One region of the Companilactobacillus miaonis genome, then DNA from elsewhere that is predicted to be linked to it. Evidence: predicted binding sites of a transcription regulator. Region 1 holds the regulator's gene; the other holds the start of a gene.
What was found. The regulator NrdR, encoded in region 1, represses ribonucleotide reductase genes. The targets are predictions, from matches to a motif close to ACACNATATATNGTGT.
Positions count from the first base shown of each region.

Region 2: the regulator NrdR is predicted to act here: its motif matches at 5,916-5,931, upstream of nrdH (glutaredoxin-like protein NrdH).

Region 1 is NZ_JAYKTX010000003.1:74,863-82,753, reverse strand. Features, by position in the region: gene thrS (threonine--tRNA ligase) at 1-1,136, opposite strand, end outside; gene dnaI (primosomal protein DnaI) at 1,431-2,339, opposite strand; gene U8521_RS03205 (DnaD domain protein) at 2,342-3,706, opposite strand; gene nrdR (transcriptional regulator NrdR) at 3,718-4,191, opposite strand; gene coaE (dephospho-CoA kinase) at 4,213-4,806, opposite strand; gene mutM (DNA-formamidopyrimidine glycosylase) at 4,803-5,630, opposite strand; gene polA (DNA polymerase I) at 5,642-7,891, opposite strand, start outside.
Region 2 is NZ_JAYKTX010000018.1:29,394-37,284, forward strand. Features, by position in the region: gene U8521_RS12350 (MFS transporter) at 1-1,088, shown strand, start outside; gene U8521_RS12355 (replication-associated recombination protein A) at 1,101-2,432, shown strand; gene U8521_RS12360 (ribose-5-phosphate isomerase A) at 2,519-3,169, opposite strand; gene U8521_RS12365 (C40 family peptidase) at 3,275-3,994, opposite strand; gene U8521_RS12370 (guanylate kinase) at 4,208-4,765, opposite strand; gene U8521_RS12375 (hypothetical protein) at 4,850-5,056, shown strand; gene U8521_RS12380 (LVIS_2131 family protein) at 5,092-5,718, opposite strand; gene nrdH (glutaredoxin-like protein NrdH) at 5,984-6,214, shown strand; gene nrdI (class Ib ribonucleoside-diphosphate reductase assembly flavoprotein NrdI) at 6,218-6,592, shown strand; gene nrdE (class 1b ribonucleoside-diphosphate reductase subunit alpha) at 6,573-7,891, shown strand, end outside.

The DNA.
Region 1 (7,891 bases):
ACACGTTGTAATCCTGATAAAGCACCTGATTTTTCATATCTGTGCATCATACCAAGTTCAGCGATACGAAGTGGAAGATCACGGTATGAACGGTTGTGGTGCTTGTAAATTTGAATATGTGAAGGACAATTCATTGGACGAAGTTCAAGCATTTCACCATCACCCATATCCATTGGTGGGAACATATCTTCACGGTAGTGTGCCCAGTGACCTGAAGTCTTATAAGCATTCAAGTTCATAAGGATTGGTGTGTAAACGTGTTGATAACCCCAAGCAACTTCCTTGTCGATGATATATCTTTCAATCACACGACGAATTGTTGCACCATTTGGCATCCAGTATGGAAGACCAGCACCAACTTCTGGGTCAACGAAGAATAAATCAAGGTCACGACCGATTGTTCTGTGATCACGTTCTTTAATTTCAGCACGACGCTTAAGATCAGCTTTTAGGCCATCTTCTTTATAGAAGGCTGTACCATAAATTCTTTGAAGCATTGGGTTACTTGACTTACCTTGCCAATAAGCACCAGCAACTGATAGCAATTCAAAGTGCTTTAAAGCTTTAAGATTATTTAATACAGCATCATAACCAAAGTCAACGAATCCATCAAGTGTGTATACTGGGATTTGAACTGAATCAATCGCATTGATCAATGATGATTTGTATGGATCATCTTTGAACATCTCAACTAATTCTTTCTTGTCCATCATTGATCTTTCAATCTTGTCATTGTTCTTGATGATTTTGTTCATCAAAGCAGAAATTTCTTTTAACTCATCAACACTGATTTGGCCTTCTTGACTATCAGTATCAACGTAAAAACCATCATCGTTTGATTGTTTTTCACCAAAGTGAAGATCTGCTTTATAACTCTTAGCAGCAGCACTGAAAACTAAAGCAGCTGTATTTCTCAATACCTTCAAGGCATCTTCTTTGTCTTCACCAGAAATGATTTCGATCTTTGCATCTTGTTTGATAGGACGTTCAAGATCAACTAAAGTGTCATTTAATTTACCAGCAACAGCTTTTTTACCCAATGATGTGCTAATTGATTTAGCAACGTCTAGTGTAGTTGTGCCTTCATCAAACTCCTTTACAGAATCATCTGGGAATGTTAACTTGATTTTTGACATTTACTATATTCCTCCTAAAATTAGACAACAAAAAATGCGTCTCTGAAGTACAGACATATTTCAAATATGTACATACTTCAGGGACGCATTTGCGCGGTTCCACCCACTTTAAAACTGTATAACAAAAACAGTTTTCACTCATTTGGTTATAAAGTAACCGTCAACTATACAATTTTATATGGAAGTGGTAACTCCAGTAATGGGTAAGCTTTCAGTAATCGTACCCTCCCTGAATAGAACCGAAGTGTTATCTTTCATGGCTTTATTGAAACATTAATTATTCTAGAATGCAAGTTATTTATTCAATCTTCTATTTTTTCCAGTCACAATTACTTCTCGAGAAAGGTACTTAACTCGCTCCATAATCCGTTTTGCTTTAACTGGCTCTTCTTCACCACGTTGATTGACAGATAAGTGTCGTTCAAATTCTTGCATTGAAAAATTGGATGAAAAGAAAGTTGGCAAATTTTCTTGCATTCGATACTGCAAAATAACTCCTAAAACTTCATCCCGAATCCAACTCGACATCGTATCAGCCCCGATATCATCCAACATCAATATGTCGGCTACTTTGATTTTATTAACTTTACTTAAAACGTTATTTTGACCAATTGAATCTTTCATTTCAATCGCAAAGGTTGGAAAATGCATTAAAGTTGTTCTCACATCATGCTTAAATAACTCATTAGCAATTGCACCGAGTAAATAAGTTTTTCCAACGCCAAAATCCCCCGCTAAAAATAAGCCAGGTGTAAAAGTATCTGAATTCAAATAATTGTCGATAAAGTCCAAAGCTTTTGCTAAAGCATCTTGACGGCCTTCACCATCGTAATCATCAAGTTTGGCATTTCTAATATCAGGCGCCATATCCATTAAGACAAAACTCGATTCGTATTGGCTACGTTTTTCTCGATTCTGCGTCCGTTCATTTGGATAATACGCTACTTCGATATTGTGATTGCTAACAATCAATTTAGGATAATATCCTTTGGACAATTCGCTATGATGATTCTTATTATTATAAAATTCATAAATACTAGCAGCACTGGCTGACAATGCATCTGAATTGATCTTGTCGCTATTTTCCTTCAAAAATTTTTGGACATCGGGATCATTTAGGGCATTGTTAAGCAGACGGCGATAATCCTCCGTCAAACTTTTTGAATTCAAATACTCTGCTAATTTACTACCTAAATTTTCCATACTTAATTGTCCTTATTTCTCAATTTTCTTAAGCGATCTTGCAAATCATTTTTTTCAGTTGCCGGATTTTTTTTGTTAGGAACTTTAGCTTTCACTTTGCTCCAATCGGTTGCTTGTTCAATTCGACGAGGCTTATTGTAGCGTTGTTTAGGATTTCTTGGTCGATTCTGAAAGTCATTGATTCGTTTCAAAGCATCTTCTGGCGTTTTAACGTTATTTTGCTGCCAATCATTAGCAACGGTTTCCATCAATGGCAATTGTAACGTTGGCGAGGTTTGTAAAATATAGTGCACCAAAATGTTTAAAACTGCTGTTGGCATAATTGCTTTCATCGCCATTTTTCTCAGCGCATTAGATTCTACAGTTCCTGGAAAACCATTACTTCTTTGCTTTTCTGCCGCTAAGAATTCAGCTGGTCGTAATTTCTTGGCTTGGCTGATCAATAATTGCTCTGAACGATCAAGATTATTATCATTTGCTGGTGTTTCAACTTCCTCATTAACTTGTTGGCGAAGTGATATATTGGAGTTCTTTTCAAATCGAGCTTGCACGGCCTTTTTTAAGCGCACTGGATCAATTTTATTCGTGACAATATTTGCAGTGCTCCCAATTAAATTCGACAAAACATTCTCGTCAATATCATAAAAAGCGTGTAGGCTTAAAATCAATTCTTGATTTTCCAACAAATCATCTGCACTGATCTTATATAACTGGTCAACCCGATCAACCAAGAATTCCCAGTCTAATTGGGGAACTTTTTCAGCATCGAGCGTCACTTTCTTCTTGTCAGAGCCACCATTAAAATCACTTTGAACATCGGCGACTTGTGAAGGTGTATTGATCAAATCATTATTATTCAATTTAAAGACTTCTAAGAAATCCTTAGTGATCTCATTAGAACCATTTAAGATTGATTTTGATTGTGAATATTTTTTGGCCAAAGCTCGAAATTTGCTTTCACCAATTTGTTCATACAAAAAGATACTTAATAAATCATCTTGAAAAAATTCTTCCGCCGTTAAAGGCTCTATCAATTGATAAATATAATAGGGACCGATTTCGTCTTTTTTTTGATACGTACGAATCAATCCTAATGCTTCAGCTTTGATCCGTGCTTGATAAAATCTTCGCAAATCGATTCCTAACAAACTCATCAAATCAGCATGACTTTTTCTTTGTGAGACCAATTCTTTATTCGGAACTTTTTCCCAAAGCAATAGGTACAAACTAAATGATTCAATCCCTAAAATCGGCAAATACAAATCGGTTAGGATATGACGATCATCGTCATTTAAATGACCGCTAGGCAAACACCAATAGCCGACTAGTGGCGTAAATTTATCTGATTCAAAATTACTTGCGGACACTTAAACTCTCCTTACTTTTTATCAATTTTTTTACCGTTTGACATCATTTCTTGAACCTCTTCCATGAAACCATTCATATCTTTAAATTCACGATAGACACTAGCAAAACGAATATAAGTAACATCGTCAACTTTAGAAAGAATCTTCATGACATGTTCTCCGATAACTTGTGAACGAACTTCACTCTCACCAGTTGATCTAATCGCATTTTCTACTTTATCAACGATATCGTTCATTTGGTCCATAGTAACCGGACGCTTTTCTGCAGCACGAACTAGGCCCCGAAGTAACTTTTCACGGCTGAATTCCTCTCGATTACCATTTTTCTTAATAACCAATAGTGGAGCTTTTTCTAATCTCTCAAACGTTGTGAAACGAGTCCCACAGTTCTCGCATTCACGGCGTCTTCTAATGGCACGTCCTTCATCACTGGGACGACTGTCAATAACTTTTGATGAATCATGATGACAATGTGGACAAATCAAAATTCCAGCCTCTTTTCTTTATTAAAGTTGCGATACTAGTTTATCAAATTCATTTTGTAAATGGTTCATATCACCCGAATTGTCAATCACAAAATCAGCGCGACGCTTTTTCTCATCCATCGACAATTGCGAATTGATCTGTTCTAAGGCAACTTTCTCCGAAATACCGTTGCGTTGCATTAAACGATGCAATTGAATTTGCGGCTTTACGTATAAACTAATCACGCCATCAAAATAGTTCTGATAGTTACCTTCGAATAATAAAGGTATTTCAAATATTGAAATATCTGGCTGTGAAGACTTTTTTACATCAGAAACCGTTTGTAAAATTTCTTTTTTGATTAAAGGCCGCGTAATCTGATTTAGCTTTTCAAGTTGTGCTTGATCACTGAATACGATTGAGCTCAATTTTTTTCGATTCAGAGTCCCATCACTTAACAAAATAGATGATCCAAATTGTTCTGTGATCTGTGCTAAACCAATTGTTCCTAGCTTAACAACTTCTCGAGCAACATAATCTGCATCATAAACAATGAATTTATTTTGTCTAAATAAATTTAAAACTGTTGATTTACCGGAAGCAATTCCTCCAGTCAAACCATAAATCTTACTCATTTTACTACCTGGCACTTTGGACAAAAATGGGTACCACGACCGCCAACTTTAATTTTTTGAATCTCGGTCCCACATCTTGGACAAGGTGTTCCTTCTTTTCCGTAAACTTTTAGATTATTTTGCATATTACCTTTGTGACCAGTCGAATCAATGTAAGTACGCACAGTTGATCCACCTGATTCGATTGCAAGTTTCATTTCTTGATTCGAAACGTCAATTATCTTTTGAATATCAGTATCAGTCAGATGATTAGCCGAAGTTTCAGGATGAATCTTGACTTTCCATAATACTTCATCTACATAAATATTGCCTAACCCACTCATGACTGATTGATCAAGCAGCACCGTCTTAATATCCTTACGATGTCGCATAATCCTTGACTTGAGATTATCAAACGTGAATTCTTTTGACAATGGCTCAGGACCAAGTTTTTTTATTGATTTATTATTTGATAAATCATCCGTAGGCCATAACTGCATTCGACCAAATTTACGAACATCGTTATAAATCATTTTTTGACCATTATCTAAAGTAAAAATGGCATGAGAATGTTTATCGATGGCACTGGGGTCAGCAGAAATTCGATAACGACCTTCCATTCGCAAATGACTAATAATTGTATATCCATTATTCAAATGAATCAACAAAAATTTTGCACGACGGCCAATATCTTCAATCACAGCTCCAGTTGTGAATTCAATGAACTGATCAACTGAACCAGTGATCAAAGCTTGATAACGAATTTCGACATGGGTAATTTTACGCCCTTTGACTTGAGCTTGTAAACCACGTCTAACCGTCTCTACTTCTGGCATTTCTGGCATTTTATCACCTACTATTTAGCTTCATACCAAGTTTTTCCATGTGCTGTTTCAACTTTTAGCGGTACGTCGAGTCTGACAGCTGAATCCATCACACTTGGTACTAATTTTTCTAACATTGGAATTTCTGATTTTGGTGCTTCAAAGATCATCTCATCATGTACTTGCAATAATAGATTAGCCTGTAATTTTTCTTTTTCAAGCATCTTTTGCATATTGATCATTGCTACTTTGATTATATCTGCAGCACTACCTTGAATCGGTGTATTCATAGCTGTTCTTTGGGCAAAGTTACGAACATTGAAATTCTTTGAATGGATATCTGGCAAATAACGACGGCGATGCATAATCGTTTCAACGTATCCATTTTCACGAGCGTATTTAACGATATCATCCATATACTTTTTAACACCTGGATATTGTTCAAAATATGACTCAATAAAAGCCGCCGCTTGTTTTCGACTGATACCGATATTTTGAGACAATCCATAATCACTAATTCCATACACAATTCCAAAGTTTGTAGCTTTTGCCTGACGACGCATATTTGGAGTTACTTCATCAGTGCTATTCAATCCAAAGATTCTCATAGCCGTATGAGCGTGAATATCATAGTCTTCATTGAAAGCTTCTTGCATATGTTCATCCCCAGAAATATGAGCTAGAACACGTAATTCTACTTGTGAATAATCAGCTGAGAAGATTTCCCAATCTTTATGTTGGGGTACAAAAGCCTTCCTAATTTGTTTTCCCTCATCAATTCTGATTGGAATATTTTGCAAGTTTGGTTCAATTGATGACAAACGACCAGTTTGAGTCAAGGTTTGAAGATAGATCGTATGAATTTTATTATCCGGTTGCACAAATTTTTGTAAGCCTATTACATATGTAGATTGAATTTTTGAAATCTGACGATAATCAAGGACTAATTGGACAACTGGCGACTTATCTTTTAGTTTTTCTAAAACATCAACTGAAGTTGAGTAACCTGTTTTTGTCTTCTTAATTACTGGTAACTTCAAATCTTCAAACAATACTACACCCAATTGCTTAGGTGAATTAATATTAAATTCTTTGCCAGCTTCTTGATAGATTTTCTTTTCAATTTCACTCAATTTTGTGGCGAAAGTATTTTCCATTTCCTTTAATTTAGGAACTTCAACTGTGATCCCTTTGATCTCCATCTCCGCCAAAACAATTGACAATGGTAATTCAATCTCATCGTAAAGACTATCTTGATCATTATCCTTTAGTTCAGACATCATTTTATCTTTTAAATCAAAGATAACTTGCGCCTTTTGAGCGAGAAAATTCAATAAGATATCATTATCTTCTGGGACAGCCTTCTTTACACCTTTACCATAAAATTCTTCTTCGCTTGGTAGATTAATATTATAATTTTTAGCTACTAGACCAATATCTTGTTTATTATCATTAGTATCAAGTAAGTAAGCAACTAAAAGCATATCGAACGTTACGCCATTAAGCTGACAACCATAACGATGCAATAACGCTATAGTTGCCTTGTTATCAAAGAGATATTTCTCTTTAGATCCATCACTTAACCAAGATTTTAACTTATCATTTTCTAAAATTGAAAAATCAGTGGTTCCATAAAAATTTGTGCCATCAGAAATTAAAATACCAATGATTGGATCGATATGGTAGTTATTTCCAAAACCTTCAACAACTAACGTATGTGTTTTATCACTTTGAGAAATCTTTTCAATCGCTTGTTCGTCTAAAGTATTAACTTCAATTTTAGCCAAATCTTCAGCACTATCTTGAGGTACATCCATTCGATCTAAAAATGTTCTAAAATTCATTTTTTGATAAAACTGCATCAATTGCTCTTGATTATCACCATGATATTCCAAATCGCCAATATTTAGTGCTACTGGTGCATTCAAATCGATAGTTGCCAATTTTTTACTCAAAAATGCTTTATCTTTATCGTTGATTAGATGTTCTTTTAATTTACTCTTCTTCATCTCATCAACGTGTTCATAAATGCCCTCAACACTACCGTATTGATCAAGTAATTTGATGGCAGTCTTTTCACCAACTTTTTCTACCCCTGGATAATGATCAGATGAATCTCCCATTAAACCTTTCATATCAATAATCTGCTTAGGGGTGATTCCTAATTTTTCTTTGACATGTTCAGGTGTATAACTCTCAGTTTCGGTAACACCTTTGACATTCACTTTAACCGTTATTTTATCAGTCGTTAATTGAGTTAAATCACGATCCCCAGTAATGAT
Region 2 (7,891 bases), on a different contig from region 1:
GGGGCAAAAGTCGCCCCTTCTTTTTGTGGTACTCATTTCCATATGTCGTTTTCGCCATTTTAACCTTTGTTACACCTAATTTTCTTCCCCACACGGGAAAATTAGTTTGGGCCTACGTAACTTACTTAGGCCTAGGATTCTTTTATACAGCTGTTAACCTGCCCATCACTTCCATTTTGCCAACGATGACTAATAATGAAAAAGAAACAACTTTATTAGGTGTTATTCGTCAATTTTGTGGTAGTTCGGTTCAGATTATCGTAGCGGTCTTCACAATTCCGCTCGTAAGTCTATTTGGTCAGGGTGATCAGCAAAAAGGATTCTTAGGAACAATCATTTTATTCGGAGCTATTTCTTTAGCTTTGATCCTCAACACATTCTTCCATGTTCGAGAACGTTACACAAACAAAGAAATCAGTCACCAACCATTAACTGAAGTTTGGAAAATGCTGAAGCAAAATAAACCTTGGATCGTTATCTCAATAGTGATTTTCTTGTATTGGTTAACAACTTCGATTAAAAATCAGACAACGATTTATTACTTTAAATACGTTATCCAAGATGAAAAAATGGTTTCTTTGGCCAACAGTTTCACTTTTACGGCTTTAATTGGTGTCGTAGCTATCTACTTCGTCTCGACTAAATTAGGCAAAAAAAATACGATGCTAATTGGCATCGTCACTGCTTTTGTTGGTCAAATTATTATCACGATTGGGGCTTATTCCGAAGTTTTACCAGTAATTTTTACTGGTATTTTCATTAATTGTATTGGTGGTGGCTTTATTATTGGCTTAGTTTCAATAATGATTGCTGATACGATCCGTTATGGCACCACTATGGGAATTCAAGCTGAAGGAGTACTCGCTTCTACTGACGACTTTGGTGTTAATTTAGGACTTGGTTTGGGTGGTTTGATCACCGCTGAATCCTTACAAATTTCTGGATATGTCTCTAATCAAACCCAGTCGGCTGGAACAATTTCAGCTATCAATTTGAATTTTGCTCTAATTCCTTTAGGACTATATTTATTAATGTTCTTAATTTTACTTGGTTATAACGAAAAGAAGATTCAACAAGCAATCAGTTAAAGAAGGTAAAGTATGCAACAAGAATCACTTTTTTCTAGTAACAATGATGACGAAAATTCACCTCTAGCTAATCGAATTCGTCCCACCACGCTTGATGGTTTTGTCGGTCAGCAGCATTTGATTGGTCCTGGAAAAATATTGCGTGAAATCATCGATCAAGACAAAATACCCTCTTTGATTTTCTGGGGGCCTCCGGGGGTTGGTAAAACTACTCTTGCTGAAATAATCGCCAAAAAAACGCAAGCTAATTTCATTACTTTTAGCGCTGTCACTAGCGGTATCAATGATATAAAAAAAGTCATGCAAGAAGCTGAAATGAATCGTGAAATGGGGCAAAGAACGATCGTCTTCATTGATGAAATCCACCGTTTCAATAAGGCCCAACAGGATGCTTTTTTGCCATTTGTCGAAAAAGGCAGCATTACTTTAATTGGAGCAACGACCGAAAATCCATCATTTGAAATCAATTCTGCCCTTTTGTCACGTTGCAAAGTTTTCGTCTTGAAGTCTTTGACTGAGAATGATTTAGTCGAATTACTAAAAAAAGCTCTCGCTAATAAAAAAGCCTTTCAAACTGAAGTCGAAATTGATCCTGACACGATCCATTTAATCGCTAGTTATGCCAATGGTGATGCTAGGGTGGCCTTGAATACTTTGGAAATGGCCGTAATTAATTCGAATTCTGAAGCTGGGAAAACGAAAGTTGATTTAGATGATATTCGCCAATTACTCAACACTAAATCGCTCAGATACGATAAAAACGGTGAAGAACACTACAATATCATCTCAGCTCTGCACAAATCGATGCGTAATAGTGATACTAACTCTGCTATTTATTGGGTGACACGTATGCTTGAAGGCGGTGAAGATCCGCTTTACATTGCCAGAAGATTGGTCAGATTTGCTAGTGAAGATATTGGTTTAGCGGACACAAACGCCTTAAATGTTGCTATCAACGCTTTTCAAGCTTGCCAGTTTCTTGGTATGCCCGAATGTGACGTCCATTTAATTGAAACAGTCATTTATTTGTCTGTTGCCCCCAAATCAAACGCCGTCTACAAAGCTAGTTTAAGAGCCAAAAAGGATGTAAAAAAATATGGCAATCTTCCCGTTCCCTTACAGATTCGCAATGCAACAACTAAATTGATGAAGAATCTCGGTTACGGCAAAGATTACCAACTTGCACATGATTTTGCGGATAAATTAACGACCATGAAGACTGTTCCTAAAGAAGTTGAAAATAGTAAATACTATTTACCAACAGAACAAGGTAAGGAAAAGTTCTTCAAACAACGATTAGCTTACATTGAGAAATGGCATCAAGAACATAAAGATTCTGAATAAGAGGAACTTACTAGAATTGTAGTAATTGCTGTAATTCTAGTAAGTTCCTCTCTTTTTTTAAATTCAGTCTGAATCCTAAAACCATTCTACTTCGTCAAATGGACTACTTCATCCCCATCGCTCAACAAAGCGTCAGTCACAATATTTTCAAAGTAAGAAGTGCTTAAAACTCCGTTCATAACGGCTAATTGACGATTTATTTCGGAGATATTTTCATAATTCTCAAAGCTGCAGTCAATTAAACCAAATCCATTATTAGTTCTGACGATTCCGGCAATGTCACTTGATTGACGGACATGACCGTGACCACCCAATTGCTCTACTTTTTGTAAAATTTGTGGAATTGCATCTGCTAATACTTCCAAACATAATGGTACTTCTGGATTTAAGACATCACTCAGGCGTGTCTTAGGAGATAAAATTATATAGCGGTCGGATAAATTGGCATACAGTTTCTCAAATGTGTGAATTCCACCATTACTTTTTAAAACGTTTAAATTTTTATCCAAATTATCACAACCGTCAAAAGCTACATCAAACTTAGTTACTTGATCAAGCGGTAAAACCGGAATGTTTAACTCTGCACAAAGCTGGCGCGTACTTTCGGAAGGACTTGAGAAAGTTATATCCATTTCTTTTACGGCTTTGATCAACCGACCTACTGTCCGTCCTCCTCCAAAACTAACATGCATCTTGGGTTTGATTTGTGCTTTTGCTGCTTCAATTAATTTTTCCATGGTATTCCTCTTCGTTTTTATTCAGTAATACGTCTTCTATTTTATTTTAAGACAGAAAAAAAGACCACCGAAGAGGGTGATCTTTTAGGGTTGATTTCAATTGAATTATAGAACCTTAACAGCGAATGAAGGCATGAAGTAACCTGAGATTGTTGAAATCTTAACTGATTGACCAGGTTGTGGTGCAGCAATATATTGGTTGTTACCTAAGTAAATAGCTACGTGATAACTTGAACCTTTGCCACCCCAGAATAGTAAATCTCCGGCTGATGCTTGTGAAACTGCTTCTGTTGTTCCGGCACTTTCTTGGGCTACTGTGTATGAACCAATGTTCTTACCAGTTGCTTCTTTGAAGACATATGATGTGAAACCTGAGCAGTCAAATCCTGAAGGAGTCTTGCCACCCCATACATATGGTGTACCTAAATACTTCTTAGCTGTGCTGATAACATTTTCAGCAGTTGCTTGTGTTGAATCTGTTGTAGATGTTGATGCTGATTCTGTAACAGCAGCTTGTGTAGTAACGTCAACGCTACTTACCCATTCGTTTGAACCTACAAGATACCATGTTGTACCATTGTCATCTTGAACAGCCTTAGCAACACGCCAGCTAGTATTTGATGCAAGTGCACGACCTGTGATCTTTGAATCTGATGATGGATTTCTGAATAATGCTGAATCATTCTTTGTATGAACAACTGAAGGTGCGTTTTGGATAACTGTAGCAGCCTTAGCTGAAGATGCATTTGATAGACCTAAACCTGTAACTGCCAATGCTGCAGCAGCTGTAAATGAAATTAGACTTTTTTTAACGTTTGTATTCAAGATTGAAATCCCCCGTATGTGAAATAGTTTTTAATTGTTTAATTTTTTTATAATTATTAATTTCTTATCACTCAACGACCACTATATTACTCCCTGAATATTGCAGAACTGTTACAACAATTGTATAAGAATGTTACACTTTGAAATTCACAAAAGAAAAGGGTTTCAACACCCGATATAACAAGTGTTAAAACCCATTTGTGAATTAATTATTTATTTGATTTTTTCCAATTTTAGTACTTTGTTAACGTTTTCTTTAGTATTTTCGAGATTTTTATTAGAAATTTTATAACATTTACCGCTTAATTCGCTCGGTATTTGCAGATCACGTTTGAATTCATCGCTGTTTATTCGACTTAGTAATCTTTTCGTTTCATCCCCACGTTGCTTGAGACGATTCGTCACTGTTTCAAAATCAACTTCAAGAAATATTACAACGGCATTTTTTCCATATTTTTCTTTATAAGAGATGGCGCCTTGTGTATCGACTACGATACTGGCAGCATCATACTTTTCCCAAGTTTTTTTTAAACTTTCTTCTGATGAACCATACCAATTGCCACTGTATTCGACTTTTTCTAAATAATGATTCTTTAAAAAGGAATTTTTCGTTTCAAAATAGTAATCTACACCGTTTTTTTCGCCTTCACGTGGTAATCTAGTAGTGTGAGTTATAACACTTGGTATATGATAGGTATCTTTCAAATATTTACTGATAGTGGTTTTACCGGTTCCACTAGCACCCGTTATTACGATAATTTTTTTATCCATTCCTGAACCCCTATGTTTGAAATATTTCTTTTACTATATTAATATACTAGTCTGTTAATTAATAAATCCGAGGAGATTTTACATATGAAAATAGAAGACTTGAAGGTTGGCACTGTATACAACTGCTCCGTTGATGAAGATATGGATTATCCTTTCCAAGGAAAAGTTGAAAAGATTTACGAACATTCAGCTTTAATGGAAATCGTTAAAAATGATCCCAAAGATAATGCAAACAAAACTGAACTAAACAACAAGATCGTTGTTAGTATCAAAAAGATTAAAAAAGCTTAACCAAATAAAAAGCTCGGCCAATTGGTCGAGTTTTTTTATTTGCCTACATTGATAAATGATCTAGCTGGAACCCTCAAGACTCGATATTCCATTGCAAAGCGATTAGCTTTTAACCCTAAACCATTGATGAAATTGTTCTTATATTTAGCATGAACCGTAATTACATATGCATACTGATATTTCGAATCATACTTATTAATTTTCTTCATTGGCCAATCTAAACGCAAACCTGAAACAGTGAATGGTAACGTTGAATCAGAGATTGTCGCATTACGACTAGAAATAGTATATTTCGAATTATTCAACCAATATTGATAAACATCTGTCGAAGAACTGGATTCCTTCTTATCAATTTTTACGTAGTACCCTTGTCCGTCATCAGTTGTTTGGATAATCATTGGATCATATTTATAAGTAACATTAACATCGTTCTTATCTGTCAAATCAACTTTTGTAAACAGACTAGTGTATAACAATCCGCTTACCATCAAAATAACTACTAAGATCTCTAAAAAATCGACCAAAATCGTAGTCCAAGTTATTTTTGTTTTTTTCTGTACAAGAATTTTTAAGTGACGATTTCTAATATTGAATACCACAAAGACTAACAATGCAATCACGATAATCCATGCGATAATTCCCACAAAATTCCAAGAATTCATAGTTTTCTCCCAACCAAAATTAATTGTCTAAAACTCTTTCAATTTTAACTAATAACTTTATAATAGTCATTACGCTAATTTTACCACGAATCAGAAAATTATTTGAAATTGAGATGCAAAATTGTCTACCCCAAGGCGTACATAAGTTTGCGCTTACAGTATAACCACGCTATATCGTGTGTGTATCACTATAACGAATACAATATATTGTGTTTTTTCAACCGAATGATTATACTGATTTAGTAACTAAAGAGAGGTGCTCTACATGAATAACGTAATCGTATATAGCAAGAATAATTGCATGCAATGCAAAATGACTAAGAGATATTTAAAGGAACATAATGTTTCTTTTGAAGAGAGAAATATCAATCAAGATCCACAATATCTTGATGCTTTGAAAAAACAAGGATTTAAGAGTGTTCCAGTTGTTATGAACTCAGTCAGTGACCCAATCGTTGGTTTCCGTCCTGATAGTCTAAAGGCATTAGTGGGCTAAATTATGAAAGAAATAGCTTATTATTCTATCACCGGACAAACAAAACGTTTCGTTAATAAGCTAGGAATAGATGGCTATGAAATAACCGACGCCGATCCATTTTACCAAATGGGTCGGCCATTTATTCTTATTGTGCCAGCTTATGACGACGACATGATGGATCCGGTCATCGATTTTCTTCAATATAAAGATAATGCTCAAAATTGTGTTGGCGTTGCTGGCGGTGGCAATCGAAATTTCAACACACTTTACAACCACACTGCCAAAGACATCGCTGCTGGATTAGAAGTCCCAGTAGTTTTTGAATTTGAATTCAATGGAACCAACAAAGATGTCGAAAATTTTAAGAAAGTAGTGAATGAAATTGGGATTAAATAACCTTGATGCAAGCAAAATTAGTTATTTTAAATTAAATAACGAAATCAACATCCCCCAAGATGGTAAAATTCCTCTAAATAAAGATAAGGAAGCCGTCACAGCTTTTTTTGCGGAGAATGTTGAACCGAACACAATGAAATTTGATTCATTTCAAAACCACATTGACTACCTCGTAAAAAATGATTTTATCGAAAAAAATGTTTTAGATGAATACTCACCAAGCTTCATCGAAAAACTTTATAACTACTTATTAGACCAACATTTCCAATTTCAATCATTTATGGCTGCCTATAAGTTTTATAATCAATATGCTTTAAAGACTAATGACGGTAATTTTTATCTCGAAAATTATGAGATGAGAATCCTTTTTAACGCCCTTTTATATGCCAACGGTGATGAAAAATTAGCCAAGAGCTTGGCTACAGAAATGATTGCCCAACGTTATCAACCCGCTACACCATCGTTTTTGAATGCTGGTAGAAAACGCCGTGGAGAATACGTTTCCTGTTTCTTATTGCAAGTGACTGACGATATGAATAGTATCGGCCGAACAATCAATAGTGCTCTACAATTGTCTAGAATTGGTGGTGGTGTAGGTATTACACTGTCTAACTTGCGTGAATCCGGTTCACCTATTAAGGGAGTCGACAATTCTTCCTCAGGTGTCTTACCGGTTATGAAATTGTTGGAGGATAGTTTCAGTTACAGTAACCAACTCGGTCAACGACAAGGTGCTGGTGCAGTTTATTTGAATGTTTTCCATCCAGACATTATCGAATTTCTGTCTGCTAAGAAGGAAAACGCTGATGAAAAAATCCGTGTGAAGACTTTATCCTTAGGCGTAATAGTTCCTGACAAGTATTATGAATTAGTTCGTAAAAATGAAGACATGTACCTTTTCAGTCCTTATTCAGTTGAAAGAGTTTACGGTGTTCCATTCTCATACGTCGATATCACTAAAGAATACGACAATATGGTCAACGACGACCGTATCAAAAAATATAAGATTCAAGCACGTGAACTTGAGGATGAAATCAGTAAGTTACAACAAGAATCTGGTTATCCTTATGTTTTGAACATCGATACTGTTAATCGTGACAACCCAATCGATGGAAAAATTATCATGAGTAACCTTTGTACAGAGATTCAACAAGTCCAAATCCCATCACAACTAAATGACGCTCAAGAATACGTTAAATTGGGAACTGACGTCAGTTGTAATCTTGGTTCAACTAATATTTTAAATATGATGCAAAGCCCTGACTTTGGTCAATCGATTCGTTCAATGACTCGTGCCTT